2 regions of the Anoxybacillus sp. FSL W8-0382 genome follow, and region 2 is predicted to be linked to the other one. Evidence: a T-box and tRNA genes for the amino acid it is inferred to sense, from the RefSeq annotation. Region 2 holds a T-box; the other holds one or more tRNA genes.
What was found. The T-box of region 2 lies ahead of NSS60_RS14270 (glycine--tRNA ligase). A T-box ahead of a tRNA ligase gene usually reads a tRNA of that ligase, here a tRNA-Gly.

Region 1 (9,683 bases), 350 kb from region 2:
GGGTGTGATTGGCACTATTCTCACGCAGAGAAAAAGTCGATCTGGGGACATTCTCTCGTTTGGCTCATGGTTCATACGATGACCCAAGCGTTTCCTTTTGCCTTTCGCCTCTACGACAAGACGGCGGGGAAAAGCAAAGGGGAACTCGCGATCGAGATGCTTTCTTCGTTGGATGTGAGTCGCCCCGTTTATGTGCTCATGGACTCTTGGTATCCATCGAAAACCCTCGTGGGAGCCTGCTTGAAAAAAGGGTTCCACGTCATCGCGATGCTGAAGACGAATCGGATTCTCTATCCAAAAGGGACGGCCATTCAAGCAAAGGAATTTGCCAAATCTATGGAGCCACGGGATACCCGCCTCGTCACGGTGGGAAAAGAGCGTTATCGGGTGTATCGCTACGAAGGTGCTCTGAACGGTCTCAAGGATGCCGTGGTGCTGCTCGCATGGAAAGCCGATCAGCCGATGACGCCGAAACATCTTCATTGCGTCTTGAGCACCGATCGCGAGCTAAGCGATGAAGAGATCTTGCGCTACTATGCTGCACGTTGGTCGATCGAATGTTTTTTCCGTCAAGCGAAAGACCAGCTGAAACTCGATGGATACCGCGTTCGCGGGCGTCGGGCGGTGAAACGGTATTGGATCTTGGTGCAACTTGCGTATATGTACAGCATGTTCGAGTCGAACAGTGATTTTTCGGATGGGCTCGATCTCCTGCGCAAGAGAAAAGGACATAGCCTCGTGGAGTTCATTTACCGTGCAGCGAAACAAAATATTCCCATTGATACCGTGAAAAAACAGCTCCACGTGGCATAAGGGGTACCCTGTTTGTCTCTTTTTAAATGGTAATTATTGTAACGAAAATTGCTCAACTACAGTACGATGATAAAACAAAGCATGCCAAGTGCGGCATGCTTTATCGGTTTAACAAGCTTCCGACGTAACGAAGCAATTCATTTGCTGAAGTGGAGTTATAACCATACTCATCAATTAACCGCGCAACAACTTCATTAATTTTCTTGAGTTGTTGTTCATCAGGTGTTTTTGTAGACGTCGTAATTTTGACAATATCTTTTAAGTCTGCAAACAACTTTTTCTGGATCGCTTCACGCAACCGTTCGTGCGAATTGTAATCGAATCGTTGACCTTTGCGGGCATATGCTGAGATACGAATTAAAATTTCTTCACGAAATGCTTTTTTCGCATTCTCCGAAATGCCAATTTGCTCTTCAATCGAACGCATCAGCTTTTCATCTGGATTCATTTCTTCTCCTGTGAGCGGGTCCCGAATTTTCGCTCTGTTACAATACGCTTCTACATTATCTAAATAGTTATCCATTAACGTTTTTGCTGATTCTTCATACGAATAGACGAACGCTTTTTGTACTTCACGTTTTGCAATTTCATCGTATTCTTTTCTTGCAATCGAAATGAAATTTAAATAACGTTCCCGATCTTCTTTTGAAATAGACGGATGATGCTCTAGCCCTTCTTTTAATGCTCGCAATACATCTAATGCATTAATGGACGGCACTTCTTTTCGAATGATACAAGACGAAATACGATTAATAACATAACGTGGATCAATACCACTCATTCCTTCATCTGGATATTCTTTTTTCAGCTCTTCGACATCCACTTCATTAAATCCTTCAACTAACTCACCGTCATACAAGCGCATTTTTTTCACAAGGTCGATATCACCGCGCTTCGGCTCTTTCAATCGCGTTAAAATGGTAAACATCGCTGCTACCCGCAGCGTATGCGGTGCAATATGCACATCTTCTACGTCACTTTCGCGAATCATTTTTTCATAAATACGCTCTTCTTCTGACACTTTTAAGTTATATGGAATCGGCATGACGATAATTCGCGAATGAAGCGCCTCATTTTTCTTATTAGCAATAAACGAACGATACTCTGTTTCATTCGTATGAGCAACAATGAGCTCATCAGCACTAATAAGTGCAAAACGTCCCGCTTTAAAATTTCCTTCTTGCGTCAAAGAAAGTAAATGCCATAAAAATTTTTCATCACATTTCAGCATCTCTTGAAATTCCATAATGCCGCGATTTGCTTTGTTTAACTCCCCATCAAAGCGATATGCGCGCGGATCCGATTCGGACCCATATTGAGCAATCGTAGAAAAATCAATGCTTCCTGTTAAATCAGCAATATCTTGGGACTTCGGATCGGATGGGCTGAACGTCCCGATTCCGACACGTTTATCTTCTGAGAAAAAGATGCGTTCAACCATCACATCTTCAATGCGCCCACCGTATTCTTTTTCAAGCCGCATCATATTTAATGGCGACAAATTTCCTTCGATACGAATACCGTACTCTTTATAAAACTCGTCGCGTAAATGGTGCGGGATTAAATGAAGCGGATCTTCGTGCATCGGACATCCTTTAATGGCATATACAGCACCACGATCGGTATATGAGTACGCCTCAAGCCCTCTCTTTAACATCGTCACAAGCGTCGATTTTCCGCCGCTTACTGGCCCCATTAACAACAAAATACGTTTTCGAACATCTAATCGTTTCGCAGCTGGATGAAAATATTCTTCTACAAGACGCTCTAGCGCTTCCTCAAGTCCAAACAACTGGCCGCTAAAAAAGTTGTATTTTTTCTTCCCATCCACTTCTTCTACGCCCGCATCTTTGATCATATTGTAAACGCGAGAATGAGCAGACTGAGCTACCCATGGCTTTTCTTTTACGATTTCTAAATATTCCGCAAATGTCCCTTCCCACTTTAACTTCTGTTCTTCTTCTCTATATTTTTGTATTTTTTTTAAAATGTCCATACACGGACCTCCTCCACCGTTGTGATCTAGCATTGTGATTAATACCATATGTATGCAAGGATGTCCGGGATCATTCGTGAAAGAATGACTTTCATCCCGACATGCAATTAAGCTATAATGAAAACGTGGACATTTGTTGTCACTTCATCAAGGGAGGAGATTGTATATGAAGACGCTTCTCATTCTTGGCGTAATCGCTGCCTTTTTGGTGGCGATCTTCACCGCAGGATATAATGATAAGCCAGAAGTAAAAAATTAAGCGACTTTCATTCGAAAGTCGCTTAAAATACGTTTGGAAAGTTTTGTTGTCTTAACGCTTCATACACGAGGATAGCAGCTGTGTTCGATAAATTGAGCGAACGGACGTATTCATTCATCGGAATACGCAAACAACGTTCCATGTTATTTTCAATTAAATCTTTCGGCAATCCGCTTGTTTCGCGACCAAAAACGAAAAAGTAGTCTTTCGTTTGATCGCTATAGTCAAAAGAGGTGTAATATTTTTCTCCAAACTTCGTAATAAAGAAAAATTGACCTTCCTTATATTTTTCGAAAAGCTCTTGTAATGAATCGTAATAATGAACGTTAACATACTCCCAATAATCTAATCCGGCACGCTTTAACATTTTGTCATCAGTTGAAAATCCGAGCGGTCGAATTAAATGTAATGACGTTCCTGTCGCCGCGCACGTACGCGCGATATTTCCTGTGTTTGCTGGAATTTCTGGTTGATATAAAACGACATGTAAAGCCACATTCTTCACTCCTATATTCGATCAATAATATGAAAAAACTTATATTGAATATTCGGCGTATAAGCGGTTGAATCCTCGTATGACCAATAACGCATTCTACTATTGGACGTATGGGCATTGACGAGAGGCATCCCTTGTTTATCTTTCGCGACAACGATCGTCGTGTGATCGAATCGTCCGTCCCCTTGAAAATCATAACAAATGACGTCACCAAGAGACAACTGTTCCGGCGATTTTTTTTCAACTGCTTGAATACCTGTTTTCGTTCCACTTAAATACCAACGAAATGCATGTGCAACCGTCCACGTATAGCTCCAATCGTTTTCTCGCATCCACCATCCTTTCGTTTTATTTGGATATCCGATCATCGGAATACCGCCCGCATGCAAACATTGAGAAACGAAATTTGTGCAATCAACATGGAATTGATGAAACGCGGGGTTATAATCATTCCACCATACTTCAGCATATCGTACTGCGGCTAATCGATCATACGTATAACGAACTCGTTCATCTTCATGACGTTCTTGTTTTTTTTCAACTTGTTCCGTCTCCATGTTAGGCAAAAGCGGGCGATCACTCACAAGCTCACGTCGTTCAAATATTGCTTCACGCATCTCTTGTTCCTCTTCAACATACATCCACCCGTCTTGCCAAATAAAAAAACGGAAATGAACGATGTAGCGGACGAACGTGTGAGAGGCAATATGTTTCTTTTCTATTACGACTCCTTTTCCTTCGCATTTCACAAGCTTCGCCTGTCGCTTCGCCAGCAGTTGCTTTTTTCGTTCCATTTCCTCATCCGTCACATTAGCCGCAAAAAAGGAACGAATACGCTGATCGAGAAGGGCGTGTAGCTGTTTTCTCATCTCGCTCACCACTTTTTCGTTTTTTAATACGTTATGTCAGAGATGAAAGAAAAACAACTACACATTTTCAAGCATCGCTAACGCGTTATCAATTTCTCGAATAACGTCCTCATCTTGTTCTTTTTCTTTTGCTTGCTGGAGCATCGGCACAACTTTCCTGTTTCCGATTTTCCCAAGCGCCCACGCCGCGGTTCCACGAATGACTGGACGTGAATCTTTTTGAAGCAATATCAATAAATCGTCGATGGCACTTTCATCTTTATAATGAGCTAATGCGATAATGGCATTCCGTTGAATCGGTTTTTTCCCACGCCATGCCCCCGATAAATGCCCAAACGTCTCTTTAAATTGGCGATTCGTCATATGAAGAATTGGTTTTAATAGCGGTTTCACCACTTCTGGATCCGGCTCCATCTCTGGATGGAAATGAAAGTCTTTTCCTTTATTTTTCGGACAAACAAGTTGACACGTATCACATCCGTACAATCGATTACCAATTTTATCGCGAAACTCATCAGGAATAAACGTTTTCGTTTGCGTTAAAAAAGCAATACATCGCTTCGCATTCAACTGTCCCCCTTGCACAAGTGCGCCTGTCGGACAAGCATCAATGCAGCGCGTGCATGTCCCGCATTGATCTTCAATTGGCGCATCCGGAGGAAACGGGATATTTGTAATCATTTCTCCTAAATATACGTACGATCCAAACTCTGGCGTAATAATTGAGCAGTTTTTCCCACTCCATCCGATACCTGCACGCTCGGCTACTGCCCGATCCGATAATTCTCCTGTATCTACCATTGATTTTACTTTTGCATCTGGTACACGTTCTAAAATAAATTGTTCTAATTTTTGTAAGCGATCGCGTAAAACAACATGATAATCTTGTCCCCAGGATGCGCGACAAAAAATGCCTCTTCGTTCTGTTTTCGTGCTTCGCGGTGCGTTTTTTAGCTTCGACGGATACGCGAGGGCAATTGCAATAATAGAACGTGCTTCTGGAAGCAATAAAGATGGGGTTGTCCGCTTTTCAATATCAGGCTCCTCAAATCCTGATTCATATCCGAGTTGTTGCTGGTGACGCAGTCGTTCTTTTAATTCGCTAAACGGATCCGCATGAGCAAAACCGATTTTATCAATGCCGATCGTTCGGCTATATTGAATGATTTCTTCCTTTAATGCTTCAACGTCCATCCCCGAATCCCTCCTTTCTTTGTTGTTTATGTTACAATGTAAAGAAAAAGGAGTGAACGATATGTTAACCATTTGTGACACAATAAAACAGCGCGTACCTCATTTTAAAATCGGCGTCCTTACATACGATCAAATCGTCGTCGGTCCATCCCCCAACATGCTGAAAGGGAAACTTCGCCAATTTCAAGAGTTGCTATATTTTGATATGGAACAAACTCCGTTGGCTGAATGGCCAGAAGTAAAAGAATGGCGGTCTGTATTTAAACAAATTGGCACAGATCCGAGCCGATATCGTCCTTCATCGGAAAGTTTGCTTCGTCGCGTACAGAAGCAAAGTTTTATTCCATCCATTCACTCGGCGGCCGATGTGAATAACTTTTTTTCCTTATATTATAAACTACCGATCGGCATTTATGATCGAGATCATCTAACAGGAGATATAGCCGTCACGATCGGTACACAAGCAGATGAATATATCGGCATCAATGATCGGACGACAAATTTTGATCGAAAACTCGTCACAAAAGACGCTCAAGGCCCGTTCGGCAGTCCAATCGTTGATTCGAAACGAACAATGGTTACAGAGCAAACAACAAATGCAATTCAAATCGTATATTTTCTGCCCTCATTTACAGAAACGCAATGTGAACAAATATTGCAAGCGATGAAAGAGATGTTTATTCAAATCCATGGGGGTACAGCTCATACACAACTCATCATATAACAAATACGGGGCGAAGCGAAATAAAAAAACGCAATGCCCCGTTCATCTTCGAAACGAAACACTGCGTTGTCCCCGTATGTATGGAGCGGGTGATGGGAATCGAACCCACGACATCAGCTTGGAAGGCTGAGGTTTTACCACTAAACTACACCCGCATCATTGTATTCACTATATCCACAATTGCCCTGCACGCTCAACTATGCCTCTTCCTCTTCCCGCTTACTCAACGATGATCGGTGCGTCGAGGCAACTCGTCGCTTATTCGACGATGTGTCGCTCGTGGCTGAGGTTTTACCACTAAACTACACCCGCATGCAGAAAAAGTAGAAATTTGTCGAATCAGATGCAAAAATAAAAACAGGAATCCCTGTTTCGTAATTACGTTTTACATTATATCGACTCCCCTCGGACAAGTCAATACGTTGTTCACAACTTTTTCAAAAATGCATCACTCATCTCTTTATAACTCATTTTTCCCTATAAAATCAATGCGCGCATATATGCCTGGACAATAATAGGCATCGTGGTTACAAATGAAGAAGAGATTTGACATAACACCTTTTGGTTTCATACACAATCAAATTCATATAATCAAAAACGATGATTTTTGCGAGATGGAGTCCAAAAAGCGATTTGGTACGCTTCATACAACTTTTTTTTGCAATTCGCTACTGATAAATCCTTTATCACCCAAATTAAAAGGATGAGGAATTTGGGTCATGACGGTTTCAGCTGCAGTTCGATCGTGACAGGACGCCTCCGTTACCACGTATCCCATGGGCAGTCCTTGGTTGGTCACCTGAAGATGGAGCTTAAATCCATAGTACCACTGCTTTTTCGATGCACAGAGACCGATGTCCGCGATTCCTTGAAATCGTTTGACTCGGTACATTCTTGCGGCATGGCACAACTCGAGTGGTATACTATCTACGACCGCATAGGCGTGGTGTTGTCCACGTTTGGCTAGCTCATGGCGGATCCATTTGATCGCAAAGCGCAGCGCTCGACAACGGCGATTGTATCGAGAACGTTGTAAACAAGTTCCCAGTCACAAAGCGATGCCATGCACGTTCGGAAGAGAAGCCAAGCAGCTTTCCTAAAAGATGAATAGCAATGATCACCGTATCTTCTTGTTTCACCAAATGACGATTGCGACGTTGAAGATAGAATTGAATTTGTGACAGCTGGGCAGAAACAAAAAAGAAAATGACTGCATATTGTTTTTGAATCTTTGCTTGATCTGTAGTAAAATGAAAGGGCTCTTGCATGGGAATTCTCCTTTCGAATGTTGGTTGGCACTTCCATTCTATAGGAGATCCACAAGCAAGGGCTATTTTTATGCTTACTCGATTTTATATAGCACCACGGGTTTCTAAAAAACTGAATGAAAAATCCTTTTGTTCCGCCCTACCAAGGTGCGAAATATGAGTTAGTAACAACTTGACGCGTTCGCTTTTCTTAACGAGATAATACCGCAAAAACAACAATAAAACAAGGCGGAGCGAACCGCCTTTTAGTTGTTAATCTTTCCCATCTCTTTGTTAAAATCCATGACGAGTGGCGCTATACTTCTTCCAACTGAACTTGCTTACAAATAATTTTTAACAACGGCTCTTTATAATCAAAGGTATAGATATGAAAATGGTAAAATTCGCTTGAATTTGCTTCTACATTTTCGAAGAGAATAATAGTGAACAAGCTATCAAAATGGATATCACGCCTTGACATTTCTAGTATCTCTTTTTTTATTTTGTACTCCACATCTAGGCAATCCTTAAAATGCAACGCTAATGTCCTATTTTCCTCCCTATTCTCCTGTGTATCCCAATAATAGTCTATCGTGATAGATAGGTCTAATGGATTATTCCATTTCATATCCGTTATGATACTATCCGTGAAATCAAAATGATCTTTAATTTCTTTATAGTTGTTCGCAATGATCATTTTATTCACCTACTTTCCAAAATAAAAATGCGTCAAATGTATTCGGTAAATAAAAAACAAGGGATTTCACCTTTGTGAAACCCCTTGTCCCTAAAACCTTTTCCCTATTTAACAGTGCCGATGGTGGGAGTCGAACCCACACTCCCGCAAGGGAACACGATTTTGAGTCGTGCGCGTCTGCCAGTTCCGCCACATCGGCATGGAACAATTAAATTTTATCACACAAACTTGCTTTGTCAAGCCTTTACAGTGCCGAGGGCCGGACTCGAACCGGCACGGTAGTCACCTACCGCAGGATTTTAAGTCCTGTGCGTCTGCCAATTCCGCCACCCCGGCGCATAAAAAAATGGAGGCGGCAACCGGATTCGAACCGGTGGTAAAGGTTTTGCAGACCTCTGCCTTACCACTTGGCTATGCCGCCATGAAACGAAGAGCGGAAGACGGGACTCGAACCCGCGACCCCCACCTTGGCAAGGTGGTGTTCTACCACTGAACTACTTCCGCATATATGGCTGGGGTAGCTGGATTCGAACCAACGCATCACGGAGTCAAAGTCCGTTGCCTTACCGCTTGGCTATACCCCAAAATTTTCAAGCATATATGGGGCGACTAGTGGGAATCGAACCCACGAATGCCAGAGCCACAATCTGGTGCGTTAACCACTTCGCCATAGCCGCCACGTTTTTTGGCAGGGGCAGTAGGAATCGAACCCACACCGGAGGTTTTGGAGACCTCTGTTCTACCATTAAACTATGCCCCTAAAGTCAAAATGGTGGAGGGGGACGGATTCGAACCGCCGAACCCAAGGGGAGCGGATTTACAGTCCGCCGCGTTTAGCCACTTCGCTACCCCTCCGCAGATGGTGCCGGCTGCAGGACTTGAACCCGCAACCTACTGATTACAAGTCAGTTGCTCTACCAATTGAGCTAAGCCGGCATCATTTAAAATGGTGGCTCGGGACGGAATCGAACCGCCGACACAAGGATTTTCAGTCCTTTGCTCTACCGACTGAGCTACCGAGCCGTCTAAGTAATTCACTTATATAGTGGCGATCCCGACGGGACTCGAACCCGCGATCTCCTGCGTGACAGGCAGGCATGTTAACCACTACACTACGGGACCATTTTGGTTGCGGGGGCAGGATTTGAACCTGCGACCTTCGGGTTATGAGCCCGACGAGCTACCTGGCTGCTCCACCCCGCGATGATAAAAGTAAATCAATGTTCATACATGGTGGAGGATGACGGGATCGAACCGCCGACCCCTTGCTTGTAAGGCAAGTGCTCTCCCAGCTGAGCTAATCCTCCATTGCATCTTGCCCGGCAACGTCCTACTCTCGCAGGCGGTGTCCCGCCAACTACCATCGGCGCTGGAGAGCTTAACTTCCG
Region 2 (9,683 bases):
ACTAAATAGCCCAAGAAGGGATGATCAACAATGAATAAACAACTATTAATTGAAGCGGCAAAACAAGCGAGAGAGCGGGCGTACGTTCCGTATTCAAAGTTTAAAGTTGGGGCAGCGCTATTAACGAAAGATGGGAAAGTGTATGGAGGTTGCAACATCGAAAACGCATCATACGGTTTATGTAACTGTGCTGAACGTACAGCTTTATTTAAAGCGTACTCAGAAGGAGACCTTGAGTATGCGATGTTAGCTGTTGTTGCGGATACGGAGCGTCCTGTTCCGCCATGTGGCGCATGCCGTCAAGTCATTGTTGAATTGTGTGACCCGAATATGCCTGTCATTTTAGCCAATATGAAAGGCGATGTACAGGAAACGACGGTGAAAGAACTTCTCCCTGGAGCTTTTTCAAAAGAAGATTTGCGATAAGCGTCGGCTTTTCCGACGCTTTTTGCATTGATACATAACAAAAAAGGAAATATAATCGTGTAGAGGATAATTTGACAGCTGACAACGGAGGTGTGACATGAGTCAAGATGTATCAAGAAACAAGTTGCTTTGGATCGCGGGGCTTGGATGGTTGTTTGATGCGATGGATGTCGGGATGCTTTCATTCATTCTTGCGGCTTTGCAAAAGGAATGGGGATTAACAGCTGAGCAAATGGGTTGGATTGGGAGCGTGAACTCGATCGGTATGGCCGTCGGTGCTCTTGTGTTTGGATTGTTAGCTGATCGTATCGGTCGAAAGCAAGTATTTATTATTACGCTTTTATTATTTTCGATCGGAAGCGGCTTATCTGCTTTTGCGACAACGTTAACGGTATTTTTAATTTTACGCTTTTTTATCGGTATGGGACTTGGCGGTGAACTTCCGGTTGCTTCCACGCTCGTATCGGAAAGCGTACCCGCTCATGAGCGCGGGAAAGTTGTCGTTTTATTAGAAAGCTTTTGGGCAGGTGGCTGGCTATTAGCTGCGCTCATTTCATTTTTCATTATTCCGACGTACGGTTGGCAAATGGCACTCATTTTAGGGGCTTTACCTGCGTTATACGCCATTTATTTGCGTATTAACTTGCCCGATTCACAAAAGTTTATTGCGGTAAAAACGGCAGAACGTCGTTCTGTTTGGCGCAATATCGCAGACGTATGGGCAAAACCTTATGCGAAGCAAACGACGATGCTTTGGATTTTATGGTTTGCGGTCGTCTTTTCGTACTACGGCATGTTTTTATGGCTGCCGAGCGTGATGGTGATGAAAGGATTTAGTTTAATTAAAAGCTTTGAATATGTGCTAATTATGACGTTAGCGCAATTGCCAGGTTATTTTAGCGTCGCGTGGTTAATCGAACGCATCGGAAGAAAAGCGGTGCTCATTATTTATTTAGTTGGGACAGCGTTAAGCGCTTATTTCTTCGGAAATGCCGAGTCGGTTGCGATGTTAGTGACGTTTGGAGCGCTGTTATCATTCTTTAATCTCGGCGCATGGGGAGCGCTTTATGCCTACACGCCAGAACAATACCCAACGGTTATTCGCGCGACAGGGGCAGGCATGGCCGCTTCATTTGGACGTATTGGTGGCATTTTAGGACCGCTTCTTGTCGGTTATCTCGTTGCACAAAAAGTATCAATTACGATGATTTTTGCTGTATTTTGTATCGCGATTTTCATTGGTGCACTTGCCGTTCTTTTCCTCGGCAAAGAAACGAAACAACAAGAACTCGCATAATCATTCGAAAAGAAGCTATAATGGTATCATTGTAGCTTCTTTTTTGAAAGGGGATTTTCTTTTGGGCGTTTCTGTAGTTATTGCGACATATAATCGGCTACTTCCGCTGGCAGAATTGCTAGAGTCGTTAAGCAAACAAACGTATAAGCCAACGCAAGTTATTATTGTCAACGATGGGGGCTCATCGGTACAAGCTGCTGTCGATGCATATCCTGAGCTTTCTATTGAGCTCATGGAATTAAGCGAAAATGTCGGGCACGTCGAAGCTCGGAATATCGGTGTGCGTGCGGCGACAGAAGACTTTATTATGCTGTGTGATGATGACGATTTACTATTGCCGTGCCATATGGAGCGAATGATTGCAAATATGAACGACGCGGACTTTGTATATAGCGATGTAGAAATTTTTCATTATCGCACGGAAAATGGTATGCGTATACCGACCGATCGCTTTTTATTTGCATATGAATATGATTTACAAGCAATGCGTACATTTTCGACGTATGTTCCTTCAGGGAGCATGTATCGGCGCACCATTCATGATGTAATCGGGTATTTTGATTCATACGTTCATAATTATTGGGATTGGGATTTCTTTTTACGTGTAGCGAAAGAGTTTTGTGTCAAACGCGTACCGACAGCGAGTGTTCTTTATGCTTTTTCCAATGAAGGAGATCATTTATCGAAACAAATGAATGAAACGAGACAAATGTATTTAAACCGATTAAGTGAAAAACATGAACTTGGCAACCTACCAACGAAAAACTTTTGGCTCCTTTTATCAGAGCCGGATGTGCAAAAACGGCAAGCAAAGAGTGAAGTCATATGGGATGGTGAACCGTTTCGTTCGCGGCTCGCTCATCTCGTTCGTTGTTAGGGGATATGTACAGAGTCTTTGCGAAGGCTCTGTTTTTTTGTTTATAGAAAAAGGAATAAAGAAGAAATGTGTCGAAAAACTAACAAGGTTAAGTAGTTTCTACTTGACAAATAAAAATTACTATATGATAATTTATATCGAATTATAATTGTTATAATTTGATTTGTCAGTCATATTTTCTATATGGCTGGATCATACTACTAACATACAAAAAAATGATGCAGGAGGATGATGAAGCATGTCATTAGTAGGAAAACAAGTACAACCATTTAAAGCGATGGCGTACCATAACGGTGAATTTATCGAGGTAACAGAAGAAAACTTAAAAGGAAAATGGAGCGTCGTTTGCTTCTATCCAGCAGACTTTACGTTCGTTTGCCCAACAGAATTAGAAGATTTACAAAACGAATATCCGAAATTAAAAGAGTTTGGTGTTGAAGTATACTCTGTTTCAACAGATACACACTTCACGCATAAAGCATGGCACGATCATTCGCCAGCTATTAGCAAAATTGAATACGTAATGATCGGCGACCCTTCACAAAAATTATCACGCATGTTCGAAGTGCTTGATGAAGAAACAGGTCTTGCGCAACGCGGTACGTTCATTATCGATCCAGACGGTGTTATCCAAGCAGTTGAAATTAACGCTGACGGCATCGGTCGCGACGCAAGCACAATTGTAAACAAAATTAAAGCTGCACAATATGTGCGCAACAACCCTGGCGAAGTATGCCCAGCAAAATGGCAAGAAGGTGGGCAAACATTGAAGCCAAGTCTTGACCTTGTAGGTAAAATTTAAGGAGGCTTACGTCAATGGTATTGGATGCTGAAATTAAAGCACAGCTCGCCCAATATCTACAATTGATGGAAAATGACATTGTGTTAAAAGTGAGCGCGGGAGACGATTCAGTTTCCCGCGATATGCTTGCTTTAGTCGATGAGCTTGCAACGATGTCATCGAAAATCAAAGTAGAAAAAACAACGTTAGAGAGAACGCCAAGCTTTAGCGTCAATCGCGTTGGCGAAGAAACGGGCGTTGTGTTCGCAGGAGTGCCTTTAGGACATGAATTTACTTCCCTCGTGCTTGCGTTGCTTCAAGTGAGTGGACGTCCGCCAAAGGTCGATCAAGCGGTCATTGATCAAATTAAAGGTTTACAAGGAACGTACCGTTTTGAAACATACGTCAGCTTAACGTGCCATAACTGTCCGGACGTCGTTCAAGCATTAAACGTCATGAGCGTACTAAATCCGAATATTTCACATACGATGATTGATGGAGCAGCATTTAAAGAAGAAGTCGAACAAAAAGACATTATGGCGGTGCCAACTGTCTTTTTAAATGGCGAACCGTTCGCAAGCGGTCGGATGTCGCTTGAAGAAATTCTTGCGAAGTTAGGAAGCACGCCAGATGCTTCAACGTTCGCAAACAAAGACCCGTTCGACGTGCTTGTCATCGGTGGCGGACCTGCCGGTGCAACAGCAGCCATTTATGCTGCGCGTAAAGGCATTCGCACGGGAATTGTCGCTGAACGTTTTGGTGGTCAAATTTTAGATACACTAGGCATTGAAAACTTTATTAGCGTCAAATATACAGAAGGTCCAAAGCTCGCGGCAAGCCTTGAAGAACATGTGAAACATTACAATGTTGACATTATGAACTTGCAGCGTGCGAAACGGTTGGAAAAGAAAGACCTCATTGAAGTTGAACTTGAAAACGGCGCCGTTTTAAAAAGTAAAGCGGTCATTATCGCGACAGGTGCGCGTTGGCGCAATCTCGGCGTCCCTGGCGAAGCGGAGTTCAAAAATAAAGGGGTTGCTTACTGCCCGCATTGCGACGGTCCGTTGTTCGAAGGAAAGCATGTCGCGGTCATTGGCGGTGGTAACTCTGGGGTCGAAGCGGCAATTGACCTGGCGGGAATTGCTAAGCATGTGACCGTTCTTGAGTTTGCGCCAGAATTAAAAGCGGATGCTGTGTTGCAAGATCGTTTGTACAGCTTACCGAACGTAACAGTCATTAAAAATGCGCAAACGAAAGAAATTACAGGTACAGACAAAGTAAACGGTCTCACATATATTGATCGCGCAACAGGCGAAGAGCACCATATTGAACTTCAAGGTGTATTCGTGCAAATCGGGCTTGTACCGAATACAGAATGGTTAGAAGGAACGGTAGAGCGCAATCGCTTCGGTGAAATTATCGTCGATAAACGCGGTGCAACAAACGTTCCTGGTGTCTTCGCTGCTGGCGATTGTACAGATAGCGCATATAAACAGATTATCATTTCCATGGGCTCAGGCGCAACAGCTTCTTTAGGTGCGTTTGACTACTTAATTCGGAATTAACCGGTTTCCCTCCCCTTGACGCTCGTATTGTCGTTTGATACAATATTAGCCAAACGAAATACAGGTGCAACGATGAAAGATGGATAGTAGCTAAGATCGTTCTTTTATAGCGAGCTAGGGAGGGTGGAAGCCTAGCAAAGACGCTTAGCGAAACGGCAGTCTGGAGTTGCTTCACGCAAAAAGTGGATGCGTTACGCATCAACTAGGGTGGAACCGCGGGAGTTACGCTCTCGTCCCTAGGCGAAAGGCCTAAGGACGAGAGCGTTTTTTGTTTACACTTCGTAAGAGGAGGATGAAATATGTCGGTAACGATGGATCAAATTGTGGCACATGCGAAACATCGCGGTTTTGTTTTTCCTGGCTCAGAAATTTACGGCGGGTTAGCGAATACGTGGGATTACGGTCCGCTAGGGACAGAATTAAAAAACAATATTAAGCGCGCATGGTGGAAAAAGTTTGTCCAACAATCGCCGTACAATGTCGGATTAGATGCAGCGATTTTAATGAACCCGCGCACGTGGGAAGCGTCAGGTCATTTAGGGAACTTCAACGATCCGATGATTGACTGTAAACAATGTAAAGCGCGTCACCGGGCAGACAAACTTATCGAAAGCGCCCTTGAAGCGAAAGGCATTGAAATGGTTGTCGATGGGCTTCCATTTGAAAAAATGGAGCAGCTCATTCAAGAGCACGACATCGCTTGTCCGGATTGCGGCAGTCGCGACTTTACGAACATTCGCCAATTTAACTTAATGTTTAAAACGTTCCAAGGTGTGACGGAATCGAGCGCGAACGAAATTTATCTTCGTCCTGAAACGGCACAAGGCATTTTTGTAAACTTTAAAAACGTGCAGCGGACAATGCGCAAAAAATTGCCGTTTGGTATTGCGCAAATCGGAAAAAGTTTTCGGAACGAAATTACACCTGGAAACTTCACATTCCGTACGCGCGAATTTGAGCAAATGGAGCTTGAATTTTTCTGCAAGCCAGGAGAAGAATTGCAATGGTTTGATTATTGGAAACAATATTGCGAACAGTGGCTTTTATCGCTTGGCATGAAGCGTGAAAACATTCGTTTGCGCGATCATTCCGAAGACGAACTATCTCACTACAGCAACGCGACAACAGATATTGAATATAAGTTCCCGTTCGGTTGGGGCGAGCTATGGGGCATTGCATCGCGCACCGATTACGATTTGCGCCGTCATATGGAATATTCAGGAGAAGATTTCCATTACCTCGATCAAGAGACGAATGAGCGTTTCATTCCGTACTGCATTGAACCTTCACTCGGTGCAGACCGCGTGACGCTTGCCTTTATGATTGATGCATATGAAGAAGAACAACTTGCGGACGGCACAACGCGTACCGTCATGCATCTTCATCCGGCATTAGCGCCGTACAAGGCCGCGATATTGCCGTTATCGAAAAAGTTATCAGAAGGTGCACGTGAGATCTTTGAACAATTGTCACAACACTTTATGGTTGATTACGACGAGTCAGGATCAATCGGTAAACGTTATCGCCGCCAAGATGAAATTGGTACACCGTTCTGTATTACGTATGATTTCGACTCAGAACAAGATCAAATGGTAACTGTGCGCGATCGCGACACGATGGAACAAACACGCATTCCAATTGTACAATTAAAAAGCTTCTTGGAAGAAAAAATTCAGTTTTAGACGAAAACAGGCTATCCTATGTAGTAGGGTAGCCTTTGTATTAGAAAGGAGTGAAAAGATGAGCATATTGAAAAACGATTGGGCTCCTTTATTAGAAGAGGAGTTTCAAAAACCGTATTATTTGAAGTTGCGTCAGTTTTTAAAAGAAGAATATCGAACGAAAACGATTTATCCCGATATGCACGATATTTTCAACGCCCTTCATTACACGCCATATGCCGATGTGAAAGTCGTTATTTTAGGACAAGATCCGTATCACGGGCCGAATCAAGCGCACGGATTAAGTTTTTCTGTCAAACCGGGCGTCGCTTTGCCTCCGTCACTATTAAATATTTTTAAAGAGCTACACGATGACCTCGGGTGTTATATTCCAAACAACGGTTATTTATTAAAATGGGCGAAGCAGGGAGTGTTATTGTTAAATACGGTATTAACGGTACGGCAAGGGGAAGCAAACTCGCACAAAGGAAAAGGATGGGAACATTTTACGGATCGCATCATTGAACTTGTGAATGAAAAGACGGAGCCGGTCGTCTTTATTTTATGGGGGCGTCATGCCCAAGCGAAAAAAGCGCTCATTACAAATGAACATCATTATCTTATTGAAGCCCCGCATCCGAGCCCACTTTCAGCCGCGCGAGGCTTTTTCGGCAGCCGCCCGTTTTCGAAAACGAACGCGTTTTTACAACGAACAGGGAGAGAGACGATTGACTGGCAAATCGAAAACATTTGATACTCGAATAAACTGTTATGCATGCAAACATTTTTACGTCACGTGGGACCCGCAGCTGCCGCGCGGTTGTCGTGCGTTCGGTTTTAAAAGCGTCGCGTTGCCGTCTATTGTCGTTAAGCAATCATCTGGCGCGCCTTGCATGAAGTTTGTAAAAAAAGGACATAAGGGGAGAAACGGATGAGTTCGTCGCGCTCTATCGTCGTTTCCGTTGTGGCGATGCTCTTCGCCATTGCTGCAGGAACGATAGGGTTTATGTTTTCTGAGCAATTAACGTTTTTTGATGCTCTTTGGTTGACTGTTGTTACGATTTTAACGGTTGGCTATGGCGATACAGTTCCACAAACGTTTTATGGGAAAATGTTTGCACTGATCATTATTCCCGTCGGTATTAGCATCGTGACATACGCGACAGGGGCGGTTGCTTCGATGATGATGGAAGGGGAATTTTCGAAAACAGTGCGGAGGCGAAAAATGAAAAAGAAAGTTGAAACGATGAGAAATCATATTATCGTATGTGGGTATGGACGAGTGGGAGAACAAGTCGTGCGCGAGCTTGTCAAAAACGGGACACCTGTCGTTGTTATTGAGCGAAACACGGATTGGCTCGAAGAAATGGACGACCCTCTTCCGTGCGTCGAAGGGGATGCGACAGAAGATGACGTATTGATCGCGGCAGGCATTGAACGGGCGGCTGGCTTAATTGCCGCGTTGCCATCTGATGCTGATAACGTCTTTATTGCCTTAACAGCAAAAGGAATAAACCGCGACATTCAAGTTGTCGCGCGTGCCGAACGAACGGAATCGGAAGAAAAATTGCGACGTGCTGGTGCGGACAAGGTGATTAACCCTTCGTTTTTGGGCGGCCGGCGCATGGCGATGACGATGTTAAAGCCTGTGAGTGTCGATTATGTTGATACGATTTTTCATGACCATGCAGAACAATATGCGATTGAAGAAATTACGATTGAACCTCATTCCCCATTTGTCGAGACATCTGTTCGCGATCAAGCGGTGCGTACGCGCTTTGGTGTGACGATTATTGCCATTCAACGTCAAAACGACATTATTGGCAATCCGATGCCAGAGGAGCGATTTTATGTTGGAGATGTCATCATTGTATTCGGTGAGAAACGAGCATTAGATGCGTTTGAACAGGCAGTAAACAAAAAGTAAGCAGCCATATCGGCTGCTTACTGTAATGCATAAATTCTCGCTTCGTGTGGGCGCATATGAAGCGTCGTTCCTTCTTCTTTGACGTCTGTATAGTTGCCGAGCAAGAGGCGGCGACTTGCAGAGCTGATCTCTTCTGGCAATGTATATACGTTGTCGCTGTCGCAATGATTTAAAACGATAAGCCAGCGAACGCCATCGAGCTCGCGTGTATAAGCATAAATATACGGCTCATTTTCTGAAAGATCGCGGAACGTGCCGTACACCATTACCGGATTTTGTTTGCGTAATTGAATAAGCTTTTTATAGTAATAATATACTGAGTTTGGATCAGCTAACGCTTGTTTCACGTTAATTTCTTTATAATTCGGATTCACTTTTAACCAAGGCGTTCCCGTCGTAAATCCTGCATGTTCGCTATCGTCCCACTGCATTGGTGTCCGAGAATTATCGCGGCTTAATAGCTGCAAGCTTTCTAGCACTTCTTTCGGATCGCGACCTTTCGCGACTTCTTCCGCATATTTGTTTTTCATCGCAATGTCGTTATAGTCATCAATTGAGTCAAATTTGACGCCCGTCATGCCGATTTCTTCTCCTTGATAAATGTAAGGCGTTCCAGGCAACGTATGCACGAGCGTAGCGAGCAATTTCGCTGATTCAACACGGAACTGTTTATCGTTTCCGTAGCGCGTCACTTGTCGCGTATGGTCGTGGTTGTTTAAAAATTGTGAGTTCCATCCTTTCCCCCACAACCCTTCATACCAACGTTTTTGAATTTGTTTAAAGCGAATCGGATCCCATGTCGGCATTTCGTCACATACTTCAAAATGGAACAGCGTATGTAGCTCGTTTCGGTCTTCTCCAACATATTTCAACCCTTCTTCTGGCGACACGAAAGCGACTTCACCGACTGTGAAAATATCATAATGCTTTAACACTTTTTCATGCATTTCTTGCAAGTAATCGTGCACGCCTGGGTTGTTTGTTAAATAGCGAATGTCATATGGATTTTCGGCATCAGGAAATCCTTCAGGTTTGGCAAGCAAAGCAATCGCATCTAAACGGAACCCGTCAATGCCTTTATCTAACCAAAAGCGCATCATTTTATAAATTTCTTCACGAACTTCTTTATTTTCCCAATTCAAATCTGGT

Region 1: it encodes a tRNA-Gly, which carries the amino acid that the T-box ahead of NSS60_RS14270 (glycine--tRNA ligase) is inferred to sense. The anticodon was not compared.

What each region holds. Positions count from the first base shown of each region.
Region 1 is NZ_JBBOPX010000001.1:2,344,522-2,354,204, forward strand. Features, by position in the region: gene NSS60_RS12370 (IS701 family transposase) at 1-813, shown strand, start outside; gene NSS60_RS12375 (PrkA family serine protein kinase) at 914-2,809, opposite strand; gene trmL (tRNA (uridine(34)/cytosine(34)/5-carboxymethylaminomethyluridine(34)-2'-O)-methyltransferase TrmL) at 3,091-3,564, opposite strand; gene NSS60_RS12385 (amidase domain-containing protein) at 3,576-4,433, opposite strand; gene queG (tRNA epoxyqueuosine(34) reductase QueG) at 4,491-5,627, opposite strand; gene NSS60_RS12395 (B3/B4 domain-containing protein) at 5,689-6,351, shown strand; tRNA gene NSS60_RS12400 (tRNA-Gly) at 6,433-6,506, opposite strand; partial or broken gene NSS60_RS12405 (IS982 family transposase) at 6,949-7,619, opposite strand; gene NSS60_RS12410 (hypothetical protein) at 7,915-8,295, opposite strand; tRNA gene NSS60_RS12415 (tRNA-Leu) at 8,411-8,494, opposite strand; tRNA gene NSS60_RS12420 (tRNA-Leu) at 8,546-8,631, opposite strand; tRNA gene NSS60_RS12425 (tRNA-Cys) at 8,643-8,716, opposite strand; tRNA gene NSS60_RS12430 (tRNA-Gly) at 8,728-8,799, opposite strand; tRNA gene NSS60_RS12435 (tRNA-Gln) at 8,805-8,879, opposite strand; tRNA gene NSS60_RS12440 (tRNA-His) at 8,897-8,972, opposite strand; tRNA gene NSS60_RS12445 (tRNA-Trp) at 8,982-9,055, opposite strand; tRNA gene NSS60_RS12450 (tRNA-Tyr) at 9,066-9,150, opposite strand; tRNA gene NSS60_RS12455 (tRNA-Thr) at 9,156-9,231, opposite strand; tRNA gene NSS60_RS12460 (tRNA-Phe) at 9,243-9,318, opposite strand; tRNA gene NSS60_RS12465 (tRNA-Asp) at 9,342-9,417, opposite strand; tRNA gene NSS60_RS12470 (tRNA-Met) at 9,422-9,498, opposite strand; tRNA gene NSS60_RS12475 (tRNA-Val) at 9,527-9,602, opposite strand; rRNA gene rrf (5S ribosomal RNA) at 9,613-9,683, opposite strand, start outside.
Region 2 is NZ_JBBOPX010000001.1:2,692,141-2,701,823, reverse strand. Features, by position in the region: gene NSS60_RS14300 (XapX domain-containing protein) at 1-5, shown strand, start outside; gene NSS60_RS14295 (cytidine deaminase) at 31-426, shown strand; gene NSS60_RS14290 (MFS transporter) at 524-1,723, shown strand; gene NSS60_RS14285 (glycosyltransferase family 2 protein) at 1,785-2,600, shown strand; gene ahpC (alkyl hydroperoxide reductase subunit C) at 2,839-3,402, shown strand; gene ahpF (alkyl hydroperoxide reductase subunit F) at 3,417-4,946, shown strand; T-box leader at 5,010-5,187, shown strand; gene NSS60_RS14270 (glycine--tRNA ligase) at 5,246-6,628, shown strand; gene NSS60_RS14265 (uracil-DNA glycosylase) at 6,687-7,361, shown strand; gene NSS60_RS14260 (hypothetical protein) at 7,336-7,542, shown strand; gene NSS60_RS14255 (potassium channel family protein) at 7,539-8,534, shown strand; gene NSS60_RS14250 (glycoside hydrolase family 13 protein) at 8,552-9,683, opposite strand, start outside.